DNA from 4 places in the Pseudoalteromonas sp. UBA6610 genome. Region 2 is predicted to be linked to each of the others. Evidence: predicted binding sites of a transcription regulator. Region 2 holds the regulator's gene; each other region holds the start of a gene.

Region 1 (5,916 bases), on a different contig from region 2:
ACACCCAGATGTGCTCAGACGTGCAGGTGCTGAAGACGCCGACATGATTATTGCGGTAACCAGCTCAGATGAAGTCAATATGGTGGCCTGCCAAGTCGCGTATAGTATTTTTAATACGCCCACTAAAATAGCCCGTATCCGATCAGAGCAATATTTAAAATACCGCGAAAAGCTATTTCATAACGATGACCTCCCGGTTGATCACTATATTGCCCCCGAAGCACTTGTTACCAAATATATTCGCCGTTTAATAGATTACCCAGGCGCGTTGCAAGTGCTGCAATTTGCCGATGGCATGCTCTCTCTTGTGGCTGTAAAAGCTTACTACGGTGGCTTATTAGTGGGTTATGCGCTTTCTGCTTTAAAAGAGCATATTCCGAATGTAGAAACCCGTGTAGCAGCAATTTATCGCCAAGGTAAAGCTATAAAGCCGCTGGGCACTACGGTAATAGAAGCGGACGATGAAGTATTTTTCATTGCTGCCACTAAGCATATTCGTGCGGTTATGAACGAGCTACAAAAGCTTGAGCGTTCTTACAAAAAAATTATGATAGCCGGTGGTGGTAACATTGGTGCAGGCCTTGCTCGCTCACTGGAAAAAAACCACAGCGTTAAATTACTAGAGCGCAGTAAAGAGCGTGCTGAGCAACTCTCTGAAATGCTAGATAACACCGTCGTGTTTTGTGGAGACGCCTCAGACCAAGAACTACTATCTGAAGAGCACATAGAGCAAGTTGATGTGTTTATTGCCGTAACCAACGACGATGAAGCAAATATAATGTCGGCCATGCTTGCAAAACGCATGGGCGCACAAAAAACCATGGTGCTTATACAGCGTGGTGCGTATGTAGATTTAGTGCAAGGGGGTGAAATAGACATTGCTATATCACCACAACAAGCAACTATTTCGGCGCTACTTACACACGTACGCCGTGGCGATATTGTTAATGTGTACTCGTTACGTAAAGGCGCGGCAGAGGCCATTGAAGCCGTTGCCCACGGCGATGAAAACACATCAAAAGTAGTTGGCCGTGCAATTGCCGATATCAAGCTACCTGCAGGTACAACGATTGGCGCTATTGTACGTAATGACGACGTACTGATTGCCCACGACGACACCGTTATTATGTCTGGTGATCACGTTATTATGTTTTTAATCGATAAAAAGCATATCAACGTAGTAGAAAAGCTATTCCAAGTTAGCGCTATATTCTTATAGTTAAACACAAAAAAGCCGCTGACTAAGGCGGCTTTAGTGGAGTATGTTTTTTAATGCTAGGCAACCCTGCTTAGCAGCTTACTAATTACTGTACTTTTGAAAACTCTTGCTCAGAAATTTCACCATTACCATCAGTATCTAGCTGGTCAAAAATTTTCACTAGCTGTGAATTTACCTGCGCTTCTTGCTTTGAAATTGCACCATCACCATCGGCATCAAACGAGGCAAAGTCGACTGCAGCATACGCCGCTGATGAAGAAGCTAATACGATAACGGCAAGTGCTGTATTTAATGTTTTCATAGTTGTGTCCTAATTAAGAGGAAATCCTTTTCTAAGATCCATGGGTTTAAAAATTAACTAAAAAGTGCTTTTGCCAATGTGCATTATTAAGTTTTAATGCACATTGGATTAGAGCAAATGACTCTTTGCTAAGTGAACATGCGCTGTCCTGCGCTCAATTGGCAAAGACCATCACACCCTAGTATTTAGAGAACTCTTGCTTTGAAAGCTCACCATTTCCATCGGTATCAAGCTCAACAAACTCAGCCATTAAATCCGCATCAACCGATGCTTCAGCTTGGCTAATGGCGCCATTGCCATCTACATCTAGGGTGTCAAAATCAGTCCCTGCAAAGGCAGCAGAAGAAGAGGCAATAGCCATAAATGCGAGTGCTTTATTTAAATGCTTCATAATTTAATCCTTCAATATAAACAAATTAGTTAAGTTCACTACGAGGTGTACGCAATCCTTGTAATCCTTTTTCGTAAGCTCCCTTGCCTACTTAGGTTGTCATTGGCAACTCAGGATTGTTACCACACTTTAAGCTTCTGAAAATTCTTCTTTTGATAGCTCACCATCTTGGTCAGTATCTAATTCTGAGAACATGCTCATCAGTTTTGCATCAATTGATGCCTCTGATTTGCTAATCGTGCCGCTGCCATCTACATCTAACGTATCAAAATCGGTTGCTGCAAATGCCGCTGATGATGAAGCAAGGGCGATAAGTGCTAAAGTTTTATTAATGCTTTTCATAATATAATTCCTTCAAGTATATGTGTGCGATTAAGTGTTTTACTTTAAATCACGTTATTGTTCAGTACAGCCAGACTATTACAACTTGAATGCCAAGTTTTAAAAGTTCATTAATTTCAATCAGTTAAAAGAGTGTTTGGCTATTTTTGATAAATTTTTGGGGGTTTTATGTTGCAAACTAGCAACAAAGGGTAAAGCTAAGTTTTTAAATGCAATAAAAACAGTTAGTTACATAAAAGAAAAAAGCTACAATTTTCGGCGTAAATTGTAAGGATGAAGTTTTATCGAAAAAAGAGACTAAATTTTAGCCGTGAGGGGGAGCTAACGTATTAAAATAACTCACTCGTAAATCTAATCTATACAGCTGATTTTTATAGAAAATAAAAATTATTTTTTGAAGTTTTAAAAATATGACTGCCACTCAAATAAAAAATGGCCATTTGTTGCTATTAAGCGAAAGTGCTTATTCTAATGGCAGCTCAAGCATCGCGGGATCGATAAAATGCTCTTTCATAAATGCCTTCATTTCATCTTCACTGGCTAGAAGTTTAATGCCACAATTAACCCCCGCAGCGTGTTCTTTTACACTGCATATTTCGCCAGTAAATGCTTTATTGTTGGTATCAACCGTCACCGTGCATTGCATATCTTTAATATTTTCATCGTTTTGATCGCCGCGTACATCAAACATCACCCCGGTAAGCGAGATGTCTTTAATCACCCCTTCAAGTACTCTATCGTCACTGAGAGTTAATTTGGCAGGTAATAAGGTAGGTATGCGTGTTTGCGCGCGCAGTGCAAATAACTGCACTTGCGTAGGGTAATTAATAAAAATGAGCCTAGCAGGGTGTGAGGCAACCGACATAAGCTGCTGCCTAAATGCTATTACTTGTCCGCCACTGCCTTCTATAACCGCTCTTACCACCACCATTACACCGTCACGTAGGTAATCACTTGCAGCAGGTAAACGCTTTGAACTTGGGTAATTTAAAATAATAAATTTATTTTCTAGCAAGCCAATAAACTCTGTTTTTACGCGTTTACTACTGGTAGGCGTAACAATTTCCAAGTCGACCAATCGCCCTGTTGTTAACTGGTGTAATTTATCTAAATTAGAATGTGGCATGCCTGTTCCTAAGCATCATTTATATATTATTACCCACGCCAAAAGGTCGGCGTAAATAGCACGAGTAAGGTGAATATTTCTAAGCGACCAAATACCATGGCAATGGTTAATAGCCATTTGGCACCATCGCTCACCGCCCCATAATGCGAGGCAACATCACCTAAGCCTGGGCCTAAATTATTTAAACACGCCGCCGTAGCAGAGAACGCAGTAATGTTGTCCATGCCGGTTCCCATTAGTGCCAGCATTATAATAATAAACACCAATGCGTACGCTGAGAAAAACCCCCAAACCGCTTCAACTACTTTATCGGGCAAGGCTTTACGACCAAGCTTAATAGAGTATATAGCACGTGGGTGCACTAAGCGGTTAAGCTCACGTATGCCTTGTAGGTAAAGTAAAAACACGCGTACAACTTTCATACCGCCACCGGTTGAACCTGCACAGCCACCTATAAAGCTCGAAAAAATAAGCAATATAGGCAAAAACAGCGGCCAAGTAGAAAAATTATCGGTGGCAAAACCGGCTGTGGTACTCATAGACACCGCCTGAAATAAAGCCTGATCGAGGGTTTCATCGCCATCGGCAAATATTTCGTTAGATGAGAGCACCGTAAAACAAATCACCACCAGCGCTAACTGTATCAGTAAAAAAACTTTAAATTCAGGGTCGCGAATGTATACCTGAATATTACGACTCGCTACTGCCGCGTAATGCAGTGAAAAGTTAACCGCAGCAATAATTAAAAAGAAAACACATATAAAGTTAATGACAGGGCTATCAAAGTGCCCTATTGAGGCATCGTAAGTAGAAAAACCGCCAATCGCCACTGTAGAAAACGCATGGCATATAGCATCAAACCACTCCATACCTGCCGCCCAATACGCCAACATACAGGTTACCGTTAACGACACATAAATGTACCAAAGATGCTTTGCGGTATCGGCAATACGGGGGGTCATTTTTGAATCTTTTACTGGGCCTGGGATCTCAGCTCGGTATAACTGCATGCCACCGACCCCAAGCATGGGCAGTATAGCAACAGCAAGTACAATGATACCCATACCACCAAACCACTGTAATTGCTGGCGATAAAACAAAACAGACTTAGGCAGGTATTCAATTCCGGTAAGTACCGTGGCCCCAGTGGTTGTAAGGCCAGAAAAGGCCTCAAATACCGCATCGGCCATAGACAAATTAGGTTCTTGTAAAAAAATCAGCGGTAACGATGCAAACGCCCCTAGTACCAGCCAAAACAGTACAACAATTAAAAAGCCTTCGCGTGCTTTTAAGTCGCCGTTTTCATGCCTGTTTGGGTAATAAGCTGTTAAACCAATAACCACACTAAATATAAACGCTAATACAAAAGGAACACCACCACCATCTTTATAAAATAAAGACACCACCGCAGGCGGCACCATGGTAATACTAAACAGCGCAACAAGTTGGCCAAGGATTTTTATGATGGTACGAAATTGCATGTAGCTTATCGCTTTTATTATTAGTAAATATAAGTGTGTAAGTTATTGTCTTACTCTTTGATAGTTAACTCAACTGCGCCATGGCTTAAATCAAAAATATCTTTAATGGCCTGTTTTGCTTGGCGGCTATCAATAGTAATAACCCATTCAATATTAGCAGTAAATTGTTTTTCTATATTAAGTACTTGATAATTGGTTTTTAACAATTGCTCTATTGCGCCCTGCATGCTGTATTCACTCTGGCCTACAATCTCGATACTCGGTACTTTAGTCACCGTTTTTAGCTGCGAAAGTGCATTATTAAGCGACCCACCATAGGCACGCACTAACCCACCGGTGCCCAGCTTTATACCGCCAAAATAACGGGTGACAACCGCAGTAATTTCGCCAAGTCCAGAACCCACCAGCACATTAAGCATCGGCTTTCCTGCGGTACCATTTGGCTCGCCATCATCAGAAAAACCATAAACATGGCTTCCGCCTGGGTTACCCGCTACGTGCGCCCAACAATTATGACGAGCATCTGGGTACTTTTCTTCAATGCTTTTAATAAATGCTTTAGCAGCCTGTAGGTCTGGCGTATGCGCGATATGAACTATAAAGGTGCTTTTTTTAATTTCTTCTTGATGAAACACATCATCGGCGGGGTATTTATATTCAGACATAATTAAAGCTCAATTAAAAATGGGGCCAAAAGGCCCCTTTGCATTCGCGTATTTTAGCGCGTATTGGCGAGCTCGTCTTTATTAGCTTAGTCGAGCGCTAAATCACGAGTCATATTTTCTAGGCTGTCTTCGTGAACAATAATATTGTCTTCAATACGAATACCGCCGTATGGTTTTAACGACTCAATTTTTTCCCAGTTAATAAACTGCTTACTGTCGGTTTGCGCTAAATCACCTAATAATGAGTCTATAAAGTAAAGCCCTGGCTCAATAGTAAATACTTGGTTTTTCTCTATTTTACGAGTACAACGCAAGAATGGGTGCCCTTCTGGCGATGGCTGGTGGGTGCCTTTATCATCACGCATAAAGCCGCCCATATCGTGCACTTGTA
Region 2 (5,916 bases):
TAATTTCATAATATTAGTGTCTAGCAAGCTTCTCTTTATGTTTTATGACTTGACGATCGAGCTTGTCAATCAACGAGTCTATAGCGGCATACATATCTTGGTGCTCTGTTGAGGCAAATAAATCTGCGCCACTTACATGAATAGTCGCTTCTGCTTTTTGGTTGAGTTTTTCTACATCGAGAATGACATGCACATTGCTAATATGATCTGAGTGCCTTTCTAGCTTTGCAAATTTATTATTTACATAGTCTCTAAGTGAATCAGTTACTTCTACGTGACGACCAGTTAGGTTTAGTTGCATAAGCATTTCCTCTTTGTTTTTTACGTCTTATATCAAACTCTTTCTCTGATTTGACGGTGGAATAGCTAGCGATTCACGGTATTTTGCTATTGTGCGTCTAGCTACTTTAATTCCTTGCTCTGCCAATATATCCGCAATTTTACTATCACTCAATGGTTTAGCTGAGTTTTCCGCGGCAATTAGCTTTTTAATTAGGGCACGTATTGCGGTTGATGAACACTCTCCGCCGTTTTCAGTGCTTACGTGGCTTGAGAAAAAATACTTAAGCTCAAAAATACCACGTGGCGTATGCATATATTTTTGCGTAGTAACACGCGAAATTGTCGATTCATGCATTTCTACCATTTCAGCAACATCGTTTAAAACCATTGGCTTCATGGCTTCGGGGCCATGTTCAAAAAATGCCTGTTGCTGTTTTACAATACAGTTAGTTACCTTAAGCAGCGTGTCGTTTCTGCTTTCAAGGCTTTTTATAAACCATTTAGCTTCTTGTAAGTGAGAGCGAATAAATTGGCTATCACCACTTGATTTTACGGTACGTGACATAGCCGCGTACTGACTATTTACGCGTATTTTTGGCATGCTATCTGGGTTTAGCTCTACCACCCAGCGGCCTTTTATTTTTTTAACCGACACATCCGGTATTACATACTCAGACTCTTCCCTTACTATTGTATCTGCTGGTTTTGGGTTGAGGGTATGTATTAGGGTCATGACCTCTTTAAGCTCGTCTTCTTTAAGCTTAGTCTTTTTCATTAATGTACGATAGTCGCGTGCCGCTAATAGATCAATGTGATCGGTTAAGATCATTTTAGTTTGTTCTATAAAAGGGGTGTCTTTATCAAACTGGTTTAGCTGAATACACAAGCACTCTTGTAAACTGCGCGCGGCTATACCTACAGGGTCAAATAACTGAATACGCTTTAAAACGGCTTCTATTTCGTCAAGTTCAACTTCAACTTCGTCATCGTTTTCTTGGTTAAAGCTCTCTAAAATTTCTTCGCAACTTAGCGTTAAAATACCCGAGTCATCTACAGCTTCTACAATGGCAATAGCAATGGCTTCGTCAGTTGGGCTAAAAGGAGTAAGCTGAAGCTGCCACATTAAATACTCATGTAGCGTTTCAGTAGAGGCACCTTGATAAATAGACTCATCTTCCGGCATTGGGCCTGAGGATGCAGCAGGGGCTGCGCTCATGTACTCATCCCAGGTTACATCCATTGCCATATCATCGCTAACGGTGTCTTTATTTAAAGCTTCGCCACTGTCTTGCTCGTACTCGCTGGTTGTATCGTCAGCCGATGCGCTTACGGTTACATCATCCGTATCTGCTTTTTGTTCATTTTTTCCAGCCGACTCTTCCGTGTAATCTTGCTCTTCTACTTCTAATAGCGGGTTGCTATCAAGTGCTTCTTGTATTTCTTGCTGGAGATCCAATGTACTGAGCTGCAGCAAGCGAATCGCTTGTTGCAATTGTGGAGTCATTGTAAGTTGCTGGCCCATGCGCAGCTGTAATGATTGCCTCATGTATCTCTAACAATCCTTTTATGTTGTTATAATTAATATTAGCAGATGCTTGTAGGTGTGGCTTAAATGTTACAGCCTAAATTGCTCGCCTAAATAAACATCGCGTACAGTTTTGTCATTTAATACGTGTTCTGGGGTGCCAGATGCAATTAGCTCCCCATGAGAAACAATGTAGGCTTTTTCACAAACATCAAGGGTTTCTCTTACATTGTGATCGGTAATTAATACGCCAATGCCACGGTTTTTAAGATGCTCTATTATTTTCTTTATATCTAACACTGAAATCGGATCAACACCAGCAAAAGGCTCATCCAATAAAATAAATTTAGGGTTTGCTGCCAGTGCTCTGGCAATTTCTACACGGCGGCGTTCACCACCAGAAAGCGCCATACCTTGGCTATCGCGAATATGCTGAATACTAAATTCATCAAGTAAGTTGTTAAGCGTTTCTTCTCGTGCGGCTTTATTGAGCTCTTTACGCGTTTCTAAAATAGCCATTAAGTTTTGATAAACTGTCAGCTTTCTAAATATTGATGACTCTTGCGGCAAATAGCCAATGCCTAAGCGGGCGCGGCTGTGCATAGGTAATAACGTAATGTCGTTATCATCAATAGAAATTTTACCTTTGTCGCTAGGTACTAACCCTACAATCATGTAAAAGGTGGTGGTTTTACCTGCGCCATTAGGGCCCAATAAGCCAACAATGCTGCCGGCTTCCACTTCAAGGCCTACATTTTTTACAACTTGGCGGCCTTTATAGCTTTTTGCTAATAGTTCTGCTTTTAAGGTGCTCATGGTTGACCTTCGTTACCTGTTTTTTCTTTAATTTTTGCTTCAACAGGCACTAAAATTGTATGGACACGATCCGTAGAGTTTTCGTCTTTTTCTGCGCTAATAAGCTGCTGCTGCATGTCGTAGGTAATACTTTTAGCATTAATTTTTTGACCGGCTTGTGCGACTTCAGCATCGCCAACAAGCGTTAAAAAGCGCTTTGCTACGTCGTAACGTACTTCGTTTGCGCTGGCACTCATTACGGTACCGTCGTCTTGTTTTTCTTCGAAGTAGGCTGGGCTGCCAGTGGCAATAAGGAGTTGTTTGTTATCCCCTAAGTCTTCACGTTTATGTACTTCGAGTCGGTCGGCTGTAATTTTGCGATTACCATGCACAATTTCGACGTTCTTTTCAAAAATACCTACGTTTTCTTTAAGTTGGCCTTCTTGACGGTCTGCACTAATAGAAATTTGATTTGCTGGCGGTTGAGCGGCAGGCTCAGCAGCAGAGGCGCTAAATGCAAGCATTAGCGATGGGATAATAAGTATTTTAGTGAGTTTATTGGTCATAATATATTGTTCGCGTATGGTTAATTAGTTTTATTACTTCGGTTTTTAAATCGGCTTCAAGGCCTTTACCTACAATTTTTAAATTAGGCCCAGTGACAACCACTGGCTGCTCAGAGCGCATTGTTAGCGCTTTAATGTCGACTTCGATGTTATCGGCATTGATGTTATCTATCATGGCGTTATCAACTAAATTTTTAGCAACCACATTGCCTTCTAAAATAAGTTGTTTATCTTCGTAAAGCGTTGCTTCGTCTGCATTTATTCGCCATGTTTGCTTTTCGTTATACAAGGTGAAAATAGGTTTTTCAAAAAATGTAAAACCAAGCTGTTGGTACAGCTCCATTTTAGCCGCAGTGACTTTATGGCTTATTTTGCCTTGCTCGTCATAGGCTGTTTGCTTAAGCTCTATAGCGGTGTAATCGGGCTTTGCAATTACTTCAGGTTCTTGCTCTGGCGCTACATTGGTTTGGGTAAAATAAGGGTACCAAAGCCAAACCATACAGCCGATGAATAACGCACTGAGTATAACGCGTGCTGCATTCATGAACTGGTGCCTTGTGTTGTAAGCGCTATGCCGTTCTCTAGCATAAGTAAATCTGTGAGCTCTCTAACGGCGCCAAAGCCGCCAGGCATTTGCGTAGTGTAATGCGATAAGCGCTTAATAAGCGGGTGCGCATCGTTTACTGCAACGGCAAAGCCAACGCGCTCCATTACTGGCATGTCAGGGCCATCGTCGCCAATGTAGGCTATTTGTTCATCAGTTAACTTTAAAGTGTTTTTGAGTTCTTGATAAGCAATAAGTTTGTCTTCTTGGCCTTGATAAATGTGCTGCACGGTTAAGCTGCTCATGCGAGTTTGCACTATCTTTGAGTGACGCCCCGTAATGACCGCAACTTCAAAACCGCTATTGATCAGCGCTTTAATGCCAAAACCATCTTTTGTATTAAATGCTTTTAATTCTTCGCCTTGGTTACCGAGGTAAATTCGGCCATCAGAAAATACACCATCAATATCGCATATGAGTAGTTTTACTTTTTTGGCGCGTGCTTTGGCATCATCGCTTAGCGGTTGATAGAGATCTTCAAATTGCATTTATAATACTCCTGCTTTTAAGAGGTCTTGCATATTTAAGGCGCCTATTGGCTGGTTTTTATCATTGACCACAATTAAACCATTAATACGTTTGTTTTCCATTATGTTTAGGGCTTCAGCTGCAAGTATATCGGCCATGGCAGTTGTGCACGACTTAGTCATAACCTGGCTAATAGCGGTGCTATGTATATCAACTCTTTGCTCTAAAATACGGCGTAAGTCACCGTCGGTAAAAAGGCCGGCAAGCTGTTGATTGTTATCTACAATAGCGGTCATGCCCAGCCCTTTGGCTGACATTTCTATTAACGCGTCTTTAATTGTTTGCGTTACACCTATGATAGGGGTGTTTGTGCCGCTGTGCATTACATCTTTTAAAGTGAGCAACAATCGCTTACCTAAACTGCCGCCAGGGTGAGAGAGTGCAAAGTCATCGGCGGTAAAGCCGCGTGCTTCTAAAAGCGCAACTGCCATTGCATCACCCATCGCTAAAGTGGCAGTGGTGCTTGCTGTAGGCGCTAAACCTAATAAACAGGCTTCTTGTTCTACTTTTATACATACGTGCACATCAGCAAGTGTTGCCATAGTAGAAAGCGGGTTGCCTGTCATCGATATTATTTTTGCGCCAAGGCGTTTAAGCACCGGAATAATATTAAGTACTTCGCTGGTTTCGCCCGAGTTTGATATAAGCATAACCACGTCATTTTTGGTTATCATGCCTAAATCACCATGGCTTGCTTCGCCTGGGTGAACAAAAAAAGCAGGGCTGCCTGTACTTGCAAGGGTAGCAGCAATTTTATTACCAATATGGCCTGATTTACCCATGCCAATAACAATAATGCGACCTTGGCAATCAAACATGAGCTGACACGCACTATGAAAGTTTTCGTCAACATATTGTGTAATATCAGCAAGCGCTTGGCGTTCAATGTTTAATACGCGTAAACCTTGCTCTATAAAATTTAGTTGTGCCATTGTTACCCTACTTGACTAAAAATATAACCTTGGTACGCCAAAAATGCGATGAGTAATAGGCCACCTTCTACTCTATTGATACGCTGAGAACCTCTAAAGTTCAATGACATAATAATAAGCGCAAGCGTAGCACCTAACATAATAAGTATGTCGCGGTTTGCAAGTGACGGGTCAACCACTGATGGGTTAATAATACCTGCAAGCGGTAATACCGCTAAAATATTAAATATATTTGAGCCCACAATATTACCTAGGGCTAAATCATCTTCGTTTTTAAGTACACCCGCTACAGAAGCTGCAAGTTCAGGCAAGCTTGTGCCAATGGCGATAATGGTTAAGCCAATAACTAAGTCGCTTAAACCAAAGTATTTAGCAATATCGACTGCTGAACCAACTAAAAAGTGTGAGCTAACAGGCAATAAAACCATGCCGACAATTAGCCATAAAACGGCTTTTTTAGTTGGTACATCGTTAGGAACCTCATCGCAGGCTTCTGAAACAAAAGGATCATCTTGATTTTTGGCGCGCAAAGAAACCACAATCAAGCCGCCAATAAACACAGCAAATGCAACTAGCAATGCCACCCCTTCGGTGAGTGAGAAGTAGTTGTCTGAAAATACATACCACGTAGCCAAGGATACCAGCATAACAAGCGGCATTTCGCGTTTTAAAGTGCTTGATGAC
Region 3 (5,916 bases), on a different contig from region 2:
GTTTTGTGGCGCTGTCTAAATAAGCGTATGAGGCATCTAATTGTCTAATCGAGTTGAGTAAAATACTGATCATAAAGGGAGATACAACCGCAGTAAAAAATACCACAGCTAAAATATCAACTAAATTAACCTCACCCAGTGCCACATAATAAAACATACTCGACAATATAAGCGACACGCCTAATAAAAGCGCGTAGCACATTGCCGCGGTTTTTAACTCGCCAAAGCGAGTTATTAAACTAGAAAGTACTCGAGCCCAAGGGCTCAAAGAAGAATCGGTCATAGGTCAGTGTATCTCGTTACTAGGCATAAATAAAAAGTGCCTATTAATAGTCAAACGCATTTTGCAGCAGATTTTAGCATTTTTCTATTAGCTATATTCATGTTGTGCGACAAAAACAGAAAATTTTCATGTTTACTTTTGCCTACTTGTTAAACTCATCATTTCAGCAATAAATTATTTAGTGTAAAATGCTGCGCTTTATTATGACCAATAACGAGTAGCGCACATGCAAACCAACATGCCCGATATAGCTGATACGGCTCCCGCCTTACAAACAGGTAAGTTAGACTGGGTTGGTATGGGCGAAATAGAACTGCCATTTATTTTTGAATCGAAAGATTTAGCACCCGTTACCGTTAACGCAAAAGCGCGTGCCTTTGTTAATTTGCATAAAGAAGACGCTAAAGGCATTCATATGTCGCGTTTATTTTTAGCGCTTGATTTACTCTCAACAGAGCAACAAGTTAACCCACAAACTTTAGCTCAAGCACTCGATACCTTCATCACCAGCCACGAAGGATTAAGTGACAAAGCCCAAATAGAGTTTAAATTTGAATTACCGCTGCGTCGTAAATCGTTATTAAGCGGTAAAGCAGGTTGGAAAAACTACCCAATTACCCTAACCAGCACTATTGAAAATAGCGTAATTAGCTACGAGCTAAGCGTTGATGTTACTTATTCATCAACCTGTCCATGCTCTGCAGCACTTGCTCGTCAACTTATTCAAAATGCTTTTAGCGAAAAGTTTAACCAAGAAACACTTAATCAAAAAGATGTTTTAGCATGGCTAGGTACAACGCAGGGTATTGTGGCAACGCCTCACTCCCAGCGTTCAATTGCAAACGTTAAAGTAAAGCTAGACAACACAATTAGTGAATTTGACGTAGTAAATTTAATTGATACATTAGAAGCTGAGCTAAAAACCCCCGTACAAGCGGCAGTAAAACGTGAAGATGAGCAAGAATTTGCCCGCCTTAACGGTCAAAATTTAATGTTTTGTGAAGACGCTGCACGTAAAATTAAAGCGGTTCTTGAAAACGATAACTTTAGTGATTACTGGCTACAAATCAACCATTACGAATCGCTCCATGCGCATGATGCAGTCGCGATTGCCGTTAAAGGAATTGAGGGCGGTTACAAAGCCTAGCAGCCCTGCTGCATTAATAATAAATACATACGGTAATTAGCCATAACAACCAATTTTTAGGCACGTAAATTGCTTTACTTGAGCAGTGTCAATTTGTTGTTATGGAGTTACCGTATGGAATTCGCTTTATTATCAATTTTAGTATTAGTGGTTGGGGCCTCTGTGGTTGCGTCAAAATTTAGTGATGATGGCGGCAATCCCTATCCTTTTACCCGCAAACAAACCGTGTTTACACAGGTTGAGGGTGCATTTTTAAATCTTTTAGAGCGTGCGGTAGGCGATCAATACAAAATTGTGAGCCGCGTCAAACTCATCGATGTAATCGACTGCAAGCAAGGCCTCTCTGCTAAATCAAAACGTGCAGCTTTAGCTAAAGCTAAAAATAAGCAACTCGATTTTGTGCTGGTAGATAAAGAAAAAATGACGATAGTGGCTGCGGTTGATTTGGTTAACAACGCCAATAAAGATGGCCACAAAGCGCAGCGCGACTGGTTTGTAAACGGCGCTTTAGAATCCGCTGGCATTCCACATATTCGTATGAAAGTAAAATCAGGCTACCGCCCTTCTGAGGTGCGCGATGCAATTATGTTTAAATTAGGCAAACCTGCAGCGGTGCAATCGGCTCGTCCAACACGTAATCGTGTAAGTAAACCTGCGGTATTGTCACCTTCTCAGGCTAAAGCCCAAACCACTGCGTTAGCCGAAATTTAAAATAGAATTAAATACTCTCCTAAAAGTATTTAAAGCGAGCCGTAAAACAGCTCGCTTTTTTGTTTTTTATTGCTAACTTCACGTATAATCTACGTATTCAAACTCAGGAATCAAACACTATGAATGTTGGTATTATTGGCGCAATGGAGCCAGAAGTTAAAATTTTACGTGAAGCAATGCAAAATCCACAAGTGCTAACTAAAGCAGGGTTTACCTTTTACACAGGCGAATTAGCGGGTAATACAGTAACACTTGTGCAATCGGGTATTGGTAAAGTGGCATCAACGATTGCAACCACGTTATTAATTGATAACTTCAATCCTGACTGTGTTATTAACACAGGTTCTGCCGGTGGCTTTGATCCCTCTTTAAGTGTTGGCGATGTTGTTATCTCTTCAGAAGTACGCCATCACGATGTAGATGTAACCGCTTTTGGCTACGAAATCGGCCAAGTTCCACAAATGCCAGCAGGCTTTGCCGCACACCCAAAACTAGTTGAAGCTGCCGAGCAAACCATTGCGCAAATTAGCGAAGTAAAAACCTTAGTAGGCTTAATTTGTACGGGTGATTCATTTATGTGTGATCCAGTGCGAATTGATAAAGCACGCAGCGACTTTCCTACAATGCTTGCAGTAGAAATGGAAGGCGCATCTATTGCACAAACGTGTTTTGCGCTTAATACGCCATTTGTGGTTATTCGCTCTATGTCTGACATTGCCGGTAAAGAGTCGCCGCAATCGTTTGAAGAATACTTAGAGACTGCATCAATCAACTCATCAAAAATGGTTGTTGCACTATTGGAAAAACTAACAAAAGTTACGCTGTAAATGCTAAGCAATATTGTTCAAAACCATTTGGACTTTATTGCCTTTTTTGTGGCGCTCATTGCTGAGCGCTTTTTCCCGTTAAAAAGCTGGTATCACCCTAATACAGTATTAACCGCTATATTTAGTGCTATAGGAAAACGAGTTTATAAACCAAGTGAGCCTAAAAGTTACCTTTATTTAGCCTCCACTCTTGCCTGTGCGCTAGTTTTAAGCGTTATTCTTATTATTATTGTGTTACTGCTTGAATTTGCCTTTTATCCTGAGCTGCTCGCGGGCCTCATTTTATATTTGTGCCTAGAAAGCAAAGCGATTGAAAAAAAAGCCCTGCGTGTTGCAAAGTTAGTAAAACAAAACCAAAAATCTACCGCGCGTGAACTCGTAAAGCCACTGCTTGCCCGAGAGGTCAATAAGCTCTCAGCGCCAGGTATTATTAAAGCCTTAATTGAAAGCTTAATTTTACGAACTGCCCGTAATTACTTTACCGTTATATTTATATTTTTATTACTTGGGCCGATTGCCGCTTTAGCGTATCGGCTACTGACTTTAATGCAGCATGCTTGGCGCACCGATATTTCACCTAATAGCCACTTTTTAAAACCGCTTAAACTACTTTTGTTTATAATCGAATTTATCCCCGTACGCTTACTTGCATTAACCATTGCCGCAAGCAAAGCCAGTAAACAAAGTATGCATTATATAAAGCACTATGGCAGACACTTTTATCAAACAAATACGGGGTGGATTTTAAGTGTGTGCTCCGCCTCTATTGGCGTACAGCTAGGCGGCCCTGCGGTTTATTTTGGTAAGCGTTTTAATAAAATGCGAATTGGAACCGAGCGACTCCCAAAAGCCGAAGACGTCCCTGTGATCATAAATAGATTAAATCAAGCGCGTGCATTTTGGCTGTTAGTCATTATCAGTATTGAGATATTAAAGCTGATTTAGTGGTTTTTAGCAGCCAAAATACGCGCACAAAAAAACCAGCCTAAGCTGGTTTTTTAGTTTTAACTGCGCTTAGGCAACAGTAATGTTGGCAAACTTACGTTTACCTACTTGGTAAATAGCGGTCGTGCCTTTTGCTACTTCAAGTTTTGTATCAGTGATTTTATCTTCACCGTTAAGTTTTACTGCACCTTGCTTAATCATGCGCATTGCTTCAGAAGTACTGGCTACTAAATTAGCTTCTTTAAGTAAGTTAGCAATTAAAATACCTTCTTCTGCAATGGTAATTGTCAGCTCAGGGATTTCATCAGGTAGCGCTTTTTTCTGAAAACGTTTGATAAAGTCATCGTGTGCGGCTTGCGCAGCTTCTTCACTGTGAAAACGTGCAATTAACTCTTTCGCCAGCTCAATCTTAATATCACGCGGGTTAGTGCCCTGCTCTACGCGTTGTTTTTGCGCTGCAATTTCTTCGATTGATAAGCTGCTTAGTAAGTCGTAATAGCGCCACATAAGTACGTCGCTAATCGACATTACTTTACCAAACATATCGTTTGGCGCATCAGTAATACCAATGTAATTACCAAGCGACTTAGACATTTTTTGAACGCCGTCAGTACCTTCAAGTAATGGCATCATTAATACTGTTTGAGGCTTTTGGCCTTCTACTTTTTGAAGCTCGCGGCCCATTAAAAGGTTAAAGCGCTGATCAGTACCACCAAGCTCTACGTCTGACTCAAGTGCAACCGAATCCCAACCTTGTACGAGTGGGTATAAAAATTCGTGAATTGCAATAGGTTGTCCGTTGCCGTAACGCTTTTTAAAGTCGTCACGCTCTAGCATACGCGCTACAGTTTGATTAGCTGCAAGTTTGATCATGCCTGCTGCACCGAGGTTTTCCATCCACGAAGAATTAAACGCAACGGTGGTTTTAGCTGGGTCTAAAATCTTAAAAACTTGCTCTTTATAAGTCTCAGCATTGGCAAGTACATCTTCACGGGTCAGTGGTTTACGTGTTACATTTTTGCCTGTTGGATCGCCAATCATGCCGGTAAAGTCACCAATTAAGAAAATAACCTCATGACCTAAATCTTGAAAGGTTTTCATTTTATTAATTAGTACAGTGTGACCTAAATGTAAGTCTGGCGCGGTAGGATCGAAACCGGCTTTAATTTTTAACTTTTTGCCCGACTTTAGTTTTTCAACTAATTCGTCTTCAATTAATATCTCTTCTGCACCGCGTTTTATCTCTGCTAGAGCGGTTTGTAAATCCACTGTGTATTACTCCAAAATTCTGCCAACGAAGGGGCAACTAGATGACTTGCTACATAAGGGTTTAAAACAGATTTAAACCAAAAGCACTTATGTTGCTAACATAACAAATTTCTACCTAATTAAAACAATTTTTTATGCGAATAATGCAACTAAACTCAATAAGCTTAGTCTCACTGTGTTAGGCAATTAGAAATGGTGTTTAAACGCCGATTTTAGCGCACTTTAGAATCAGTTTAAATCGATAAACTTAAACAACTATAAATTGTCATTTTACTAACATTTGCGGGGCTTTTAGCTTTATTTACTAGTATTCGTACCTTATTACGTATATCCTGCATTAATATATATTTTATTTTCACGACAGCAGAAAAGGCACGTTATGGTTCACGTGGTTAACACGCTTCCCAAAAAACACAAATTGCTTATTCTAGGTTTGGTTTCTGCTATTGTTGGCTTAGCCTTTCTTCCTTCAGAAAAAGCGACTGCATCCAAAGACAATAGTGCAAATGCACTAGAAATTGGTAAGCGTTACGAGTTACAAGTTAAAGTTGAAGACAACGAAAAATTAACTGAATTAAATTCGCCAGAAGCAGCAGAAAAGCTGCCAGAATACGACTTAGTCGATCATCAAGTTAAAAACGGCGATAATTTAGCAATTATCTTCAAGCGTGCTGGCTTTTCAGCGCAAACGCTTCACAAGCTAATTAACACCAATGCTGAAACACGCAAACTAA
Region 4 (5,916 bases), on a different contig from region 2:
TTAACTTAGAGCTTGGCCAGTACTTATTTAGGTTGGGTTACCTTACATTATTGCCTTTAATTATGATGGCTATTTTGGCGTTCTTTTTACAAATAATTAGCCTTAATAAATACATAGGTATGGGTTTATTTATTCTGTATTACATTGCTCAAATGGTAATGGGTGCTTACGGGTTTGAGCATCATATGTATCATTTTTCACAAAGCAGCAGCGTACCGTATTCAGACATAAACGGTTACGGGCATTTTTTACAGGGCGCGCATTGGTATACCCTATATTGGGGTGCATTGAGTGTGTTTTTAGCTATTGTAGGCTTTGCTTTATGGCACCGTGGTCCATCGCAAACATTGCGTACGCGTTTATCTTTAGTGCGTTACAACATGTCTTTAAAAGGCCAGATTGCAGCCGTTATAAGTTTATTGGTATTTGTGGGCGCGGGTTATAACATTTATTACAACACCCGTGTAATCAATGAGTTTGTAACAAGTGATGATAACGAAGCGCTACAAGTAAGGTATGAGCAAGAGTTCTCACAATACAAAGACTTGCCACTGCCTATAATAACTGATGTTGATTTACACATTGATATTTATCCTAAAAAACGTGCTTTAAATGCCGTGGCTAAAATTAAGTTTACCAATACCGCAAACGAGCCAATAACCCGTGTGTTAATTAACGAGCCTAGCCAATCTAAAAGCTGGGATGTAAAAATGGCGGGCGGAAAAATAGTTGAGCGTTTAACCGATTTTGGCATGGTATGGTTTGAGTTTGAACAACCGCTAATGCCTAATGAAGTACGCGAAGGTGAGCTTTCAGTTTCTCGTGAACACGACGGTTTTGTTGATAGAGGATCTGATACTCAACTCGTGCATAACGGTACATTTGTAAATAATAGAGAATTATTACCAAATTTTGGTTATCAAAAGTATTTTCAAATTGCGGATAAGTATGAGCGCCGTAAGCACGATTTACCCGAGCTTGAACGTGCACATAAACTAGAAGACAGCCACTATTATACGCAAAATGAGTTTGGGCCTGCTAATGGATTTATAAACTACAAGGCAACGGTAACCACCGATGAGTCACAATTTGCTATTACACCTGGTTACTTAAAAAGTGAGAGTGTAAAAGACGGACGACGTACTTTTGTTTATGAAATGGATTCCCCTATTATAAACTTTTATTCTGTTCTTTCGGCGGAGCTTGAAAGCAAAAAGGTTGAACATAACGGTGTAAATATTGAGGTGTACTACCACAAAGATCATGCATGGAATGTTGACCGTATGATTGAGTCAGTACAAGACTCAATAGATTACTACACGCAAGCCTTTGGGCCATATCAGCATAAGCAGTTACGTATTATTGAGTTTCCTAAGTATCGCTCGTTTGCGCAAAGTTTTGCCAATACGGTACCTTACTCAGAAAGTATTGGCTTTATTACAGACTTAAGAGATGAGAGTAAAGTTGACCTACCTTACTATGTAACCGCACATGAAGTTGCACACCAATGGTGGGGGCATCAAGTATCTGGGGCTAATGTAGAGGGCAGTGCCGTTATTTCTGAATCGCTCTCCCAATACAGTGCGCTTATGGTACTAAAAAAACGCTTTGGCGCCGAGAAGCTTCGTAAATTCTTAAAGTACGAGTTAGATAGATACTTAATGGGCCGCACAGGCGAAGCCTTTGAAGAAATGCCACTATATAAAACACAGTCGCAACAATATCTTCATTACAATAAAGGCTCAGTTGCGATGATGGCTTTGTATGACCGCTTAGGTGAAGAGCGCTTAAATGCCGCACTTAAAGCATTTTTGAATGAGTTTAAATACCAGGCAACGCCATACCCAACCACACTTGATTTACTTAGTTATTTAAAGCGAGATGCAACACAAGCTGAACAACGTTTTATTGATGATCAGTTTAAATATATAACGCTTTATGAGCTTGAAATGAAAGCAGTTTCGGTTACAGATGATGTTGATAGCGAAGGTTTTTATACAGTAACACTGAGCGTTGAAGCAACTAAGCAGCATGCCGATGGACAAGGTGAAGAAACCGAGCAGCCACTCGATGAGCTAATTGATATTGCATTATTTAGCGATGATCCTGAAAACCTTCTCGCTGAAGACTTTGTGATTTACTCGCAAAAGCATCATATAGTCTCTGGTACTAATACTATTGAGCTAAAAGTAAAAGAAAAGCCAGTGTACGCGGGGGTAGACCCGTACATTAAGCTTGTAGATAAAGACAGTAAAAACAACCTAGCTAAGTTTTAACGATTAGCTTAAAGGCCGCATTTAATGCGGCCTTTTTTGTTTTAGCGAATTACTAATATCAATGCGCAATAAAGCTTAATAAAGCGAATTAGCATATTGGTAATAAGAGGTAATAGCAGCGAGGAGCTCGGCGGTTAACTGAAGTGGGTTTTATAGTAAGGTGCTTTAGTCGCTAAAATTAAAAGGCGCTGTGAGTATTTAGGTGCCCTAAACGAGAAAAGGGCCAAAAGGCCCTTAGTGTTGCAGCAAGTAACACATTTTGTTTTAAAGCGTAAAGTCTACAGCGTAGCCTACGTAAACTTTAACATCTGACTCATCCATGTCGGTGTCAGATACGCCAAAAGTAAAACCATCTTTTGATACAGAGATACCGTAATCAATAATATTATCATCGCCTATAAAGTCGCCAGAGTAGTGACCTAAGTGTAGCGCAACCTCAGTACCATTGCTGCCAACAGCAAAGCTGTAATCGGCATTTAGGTATAATGAATCGCCAAAGTCGGTGCCATCGCCATCTGCCGCTGAAGTGGCAAGGATTGCAGCGCCAAAGGTGAAACCTTCTGCGCTGATGCTACCGTAAATTTCAGAGAAATCAGCATCTGCCTCAGAAGCTGCATCCGGGTAAGCGTAATAAATGTAACCTACATCGTAGCTAAATGTGTCGTTAATATCGCCACCAAAACCCGCGTAAACATCAAGCTCGTAAGTCATTTCATCGGCCCATGAAGCATTTGATGCCCAAGTACCTACATAAAAGCCTGACTCGTCAGCGTAATCAATACCGCCAGAAATAGCAGCATCGCCCCCAGTTTGCTCTTGACCACGCCATAAGTAGTTAGACGTAGCCGCTGCGTTTGCTGTTACTTCTGCATGTACGGCTGTTGATGTTAAAGATGTAGCACCTAATAAAGCTATTGCGCTAATTGCGATGGTTTTTTTTAGTTTTAGCATGTCCATTTCCCGTTATATGATTTTTATCGCCTAGGTTTTTATTCTCTTATTGGCAACCCTTTGACTGGCGGTGTTTTATTGTTTAACTGGGAATGCAATTGCACTGTATGTGCCAGCTTAAAATAATTTCTATAAAACTGGTTTTTTACTTTTATAAAACAATATGTTGAGAAGTTTTAGAAGAGGGAATGATTGAGGGAGTTAATTAAAAAACGCACACTGCTGGTGCATAAATTAACCTAACTGCACCAGAAAAATACAGTTAGGTTAGGTAAATTTAGCCAAATATAGTGCGCATAAGACTAATTGTTTCGTTTACTCCGCGGCCTTTTTGTACTTCGCTAATAATAGAGTCGCGTTTGCTACGAATATGCTCGGGAATGTCATCGGCTGCAAGTGCACGGTCTACAAGTATTTCGGCTGACTCTTTACCTCTGCGCTGTGGTTTTCCTGCACTTGTTGTGCTGCGTTTAGGTTTATTTAATAGCTTAATATAATTTGAGTTGTCGGCCGTGCTGGCATCTGCATAGTAAAAAAAGCACGGTAATAACGCTTTTATACTAACTAGTTGCTCTTCTAGTTCATTGCTGCCATTAGCCATTTTAAACCACGACATAGCATGAATGCTTTGTACTATATCTTGCCAGTAGCGCTCAAAGTCGCGATTGTTTAATTTTGTAATACCTAAAGCTGCGCATAATGCATCAAGACGGCTATTACTAATCGGCGTAAAAACATCTGGGCGGCGCATTGCTAATAAACGTGTAGCAGGAGCAAGGGTTGGCTTTTCATCGCTACCGTTAAAGGCAAGTAAATAAGCAACAACAAACTGTTGGTAATCAGCTTCGCTCACATCACCTTCAAGCGGGATGTTAGCAAGTGCATCGTCAAACGCGCCAGGCAAATCGGCTAGCATTTGATGAAAACCCTTTGCACTTTTTGTTGATGCGAACCATTCAACATCAAAGTTATAGGTGCTTGGGTCGAGCGTGGCAGTGTGTTTACCACTAAATGCCAGTAAATCCTCTGGGATCATATCCTTTAGTGCTTGCTCACGAATGCTGTGCAAATACGTGGTAAGGCGAAGCTGTTCGTCCAGTGCAATAAGTTCTTTGTGTTGCTCTACAAACAGGCTAATAACAGGCCAAGGTGCTACACGTAGTGTTTTGAGCTGTAAAAAGCTAATTGCTGAGGTTAGCTGGTCGTGCAGCTTTTTTAAAACTGGCAGTTGTTGTGGCTCTAGTAAATCGTAATTTATACGGTCTTTACTTGCACTTAGCAGCTCATAACACCAGCCTAAAAAATCCTCTGGGTGGTTTTCTACTTTCACGGCCATTAGGTTTAGGCTTAGTTCTGAAGCTTGCTTCAAGATGTTTTGGTAAATTTGACTTTCTTGTTCGCCTAGCGCCATTTTTGACGGTGAAATTAGCAGTTTTTTCATGCCTTGTAGAGTCTCCGAGTAGATACATTTTTTAGCTGCTTTATTTTAGCGCAAATACGCCAATAGCAACAGGGCCGTGCATCATACCTAACAATTCAAGGGATGCAATGTTGTAGGGTTTAATACTTGGTTAGATTTAAACTTGATGAGCTTTACTTTTAGTCACCAATTTCGCAACGTTTACTTTTAAGCATAAATTCATTTCAAATTAAATAAATTACAATAAAGTGCTTTTTTGTCACAACGACAATGATTTTAAAGCTAACACTCGCTATGATAAGAACATTATTTGCACGTTTGAAAGGATGATCATGAAGACCTTACTCAAAATTGTTGGTGTAATACTCTTACTTTGTATTGCGTTAATTATTGCCGCTCCGTTTTTAATCCCAACCGATACTATTTTTAATAAAGTATCTGAGCAGGTTGAAAAAACAACAGGGCGCACACTTACTATTAAAGGTGATAAAACGCTTAGTGTATTTCCTGCATTAAAGTTAGAGCTTAACGATGTGCACTTTGCAAACATGCAGACAGGCTCGCGCGACGACATGGCAAGTATGGAGCAATTAGCTGTGCATATACCATGGTTATCGCTATTTGGCGGCGAATTCAAACTTGATAAGTTTGTTATTAACGAGCCCAATATTTTATTAGAAACTGATAAAAACGGTAAAGCTAACTGGCAGTTGTTTGATGCTGTAGCAGAGCAGCCGCAAGAGCAAACTCAATCAGGTGAGGCTGTTAAACTACCAGAGAACTTTGATATAGAGTTAGGTGAAGTGGCTATTTACGGTGGTACGTTTACTTACCTAGATGGGCAAACAGGCGCTAAACAACAAATTAGTGACTTGGAATTGGCTATTTTACTTCCTTCACTACGTAAGACACTAGAGATCAAAGGCGGCATTACATATATGCAAGAGCGCTTTGAGCTTGATGTAAAACTTGATACGCCGGCAAAGGCAATTGAAGGGGCGACATTTGAGGTTGCTCAAAGCGTAGACTCTCGCTTGGTCGATCTTACTTTTAACGGCAGTATTGCTCGCCAAGGTAAAGATATAAAAGGCGAGTTAGCGCTAAGTGGCGACTCTGTTAAAGAGCTAGCAACTTGGCAAGGGGTAGACTTAAACGCTAAAGAAAATGCATTTAATGCGTTTAGTGTAAACGGTAAAATGCATCTTATAGATGATACGTTTAACTTAGAAGAGCTGATTGCTACCCTAGATGAATTAGAGATTAAAGGAA

Evidence for each region. The regulator sigma-54, encoded in region 2, starts transcription at its own class of promoters, with help from an activator protein. The targets are predictions, from matches to a motif close to GTTGGCACGNNNNTNGNNT.
Region 1: B4F91_RS11080 (EF-hand domain-containing protein) is a predicted target of sigma-54. The motif match lies at 2,332-2,350, and genes of this name have one in related genera.
Region 3: B4F91_RS09705 (DUF2726 domain-containing protein) is a predicted target of sigma-54. The motif match lies at 1,487-1,505, and genes of this name have one in related genera.
Region 4: B4F91_RS11460 (TorF family putative porin) is a predicted target of sigma-54. The motif match lies at 3,326-3,344, and genes of this name have one in related genera.

Annotation. Positions count from the first base shown of each region.
Region 1 covers NZ_DJHW01000084.1:5,542-11,457, reverse strand. The annotation lists gene trkA (Trk system potassium transporter TrkA) at 1-1,219, shown strand, start outside; gene B4F91_RS11090 (EF-hand domain-containing protein) at 1,305-1,520, opposite strand; gene B4F91_RS11085 (calmodulin-like protein) at 1,699-1,911, opposite strand; gene B4F91_RS11080 (EF-hand domain-containing protein) at 2,041-2,253, opposite strand; gene B4F91_RS11075 (PilZ domain-containing protein) at 2,717-3,379, opposite strand; gene B4F91_RS11070 (TrkH family potassium uptake protein) at 3,409-4,860, opposite strand; gene B4F91_RS11065 (YigZ family protein) at 4,911-5,525, opposite strand; gene pepQ (Xaa-Pro dipeptidase) at 5,612-5,916, opposite strand, start outside.
Region 2 covers NZ_DJHW01000097.1:9,967-15,882, reverse strand. The annotation lists gene B4F91_RS13130 (PTS sugar transporter subunit IIA) at 1-9, opposite strand, end outside; gene hpf (ribosome hibernation promoting factor) at 14-301, opposite strand; gene B4F91_RS13120 (RNA polymerase factor sigma-54) at 329-1,828, opposite strand; gene lptB (LPS export ABC transporter ATP-binding protein) at 1,898-2,623, opposite strand; gene lptA (lipopolysaccharide transport periplasmic protein LptA) at 2,620-3,168, opposite strand; gene lptC (LPS export ABC transporter periplasmic protein LptC) at 3,158-3,712, opposite strand; gene kdsC (3-deoxy-manno-octulosonate-8-phosphatase KdsC) at 3,709-4,260, opposite strand; gene B4F91_RS13095 (KpsF/GutQ family sugar-phosphate isomerase) at 4,261-5,232, opposite strand; gene B4F91_RS13090 (calcium/sodium antiporter) at 5,235-5,916, opposite strand, start outside.
Region 3 covers NZ_DJHW01000070.1:11,651-17,566, forward strand. The annotation lists gene arcB (aerobic respiration two-component sensor histidine kinase ArcB) at 1-283, opposite strand, end outside; gene folE2 (GTP cyclohydrolase FolE2) at 510-1,430, shown strand; gene B4F91_RS09705 (DUF2726 domain-containing protein) at 1,545-2,141, shown strand; gene mtnN (5'-methylthioadenosine/S-adenosylhomocysteine nucleosidase) at 2,261-2,968, shown strand; gene B4F91_RS09715 (cobalamin biosynthesis protein CobD/CbiB) at 2,969-3,913, shown strand; gene tyrS (tyrosine--tRNA ligase) at 3,983-5,182, opposite strand; gene B4F91_RS09725 (peptidoglycan DD-metalloendopeptidase family protein) at 5,562-5,916, shown strand, end outside.
Region 4 covers NZ_DJHW01000086.1:1,678-7,593, reverse strand. The annotation lists gene B4F91_RS11465 (ABC transporter permease/M1 family aminopeptidase) at 1-2,276, shown strand, start outside; gene B4F91_RS11460 (TorF family putative porin) at 2,541-3,227, opposite strand; gene B4F91_RS11455 (hypothetical protein) at 3,505-4,668, opposite strand; gene B4F91_RS11450 (AsmA family protein) at 4,980-5,916, shown strand, end outside.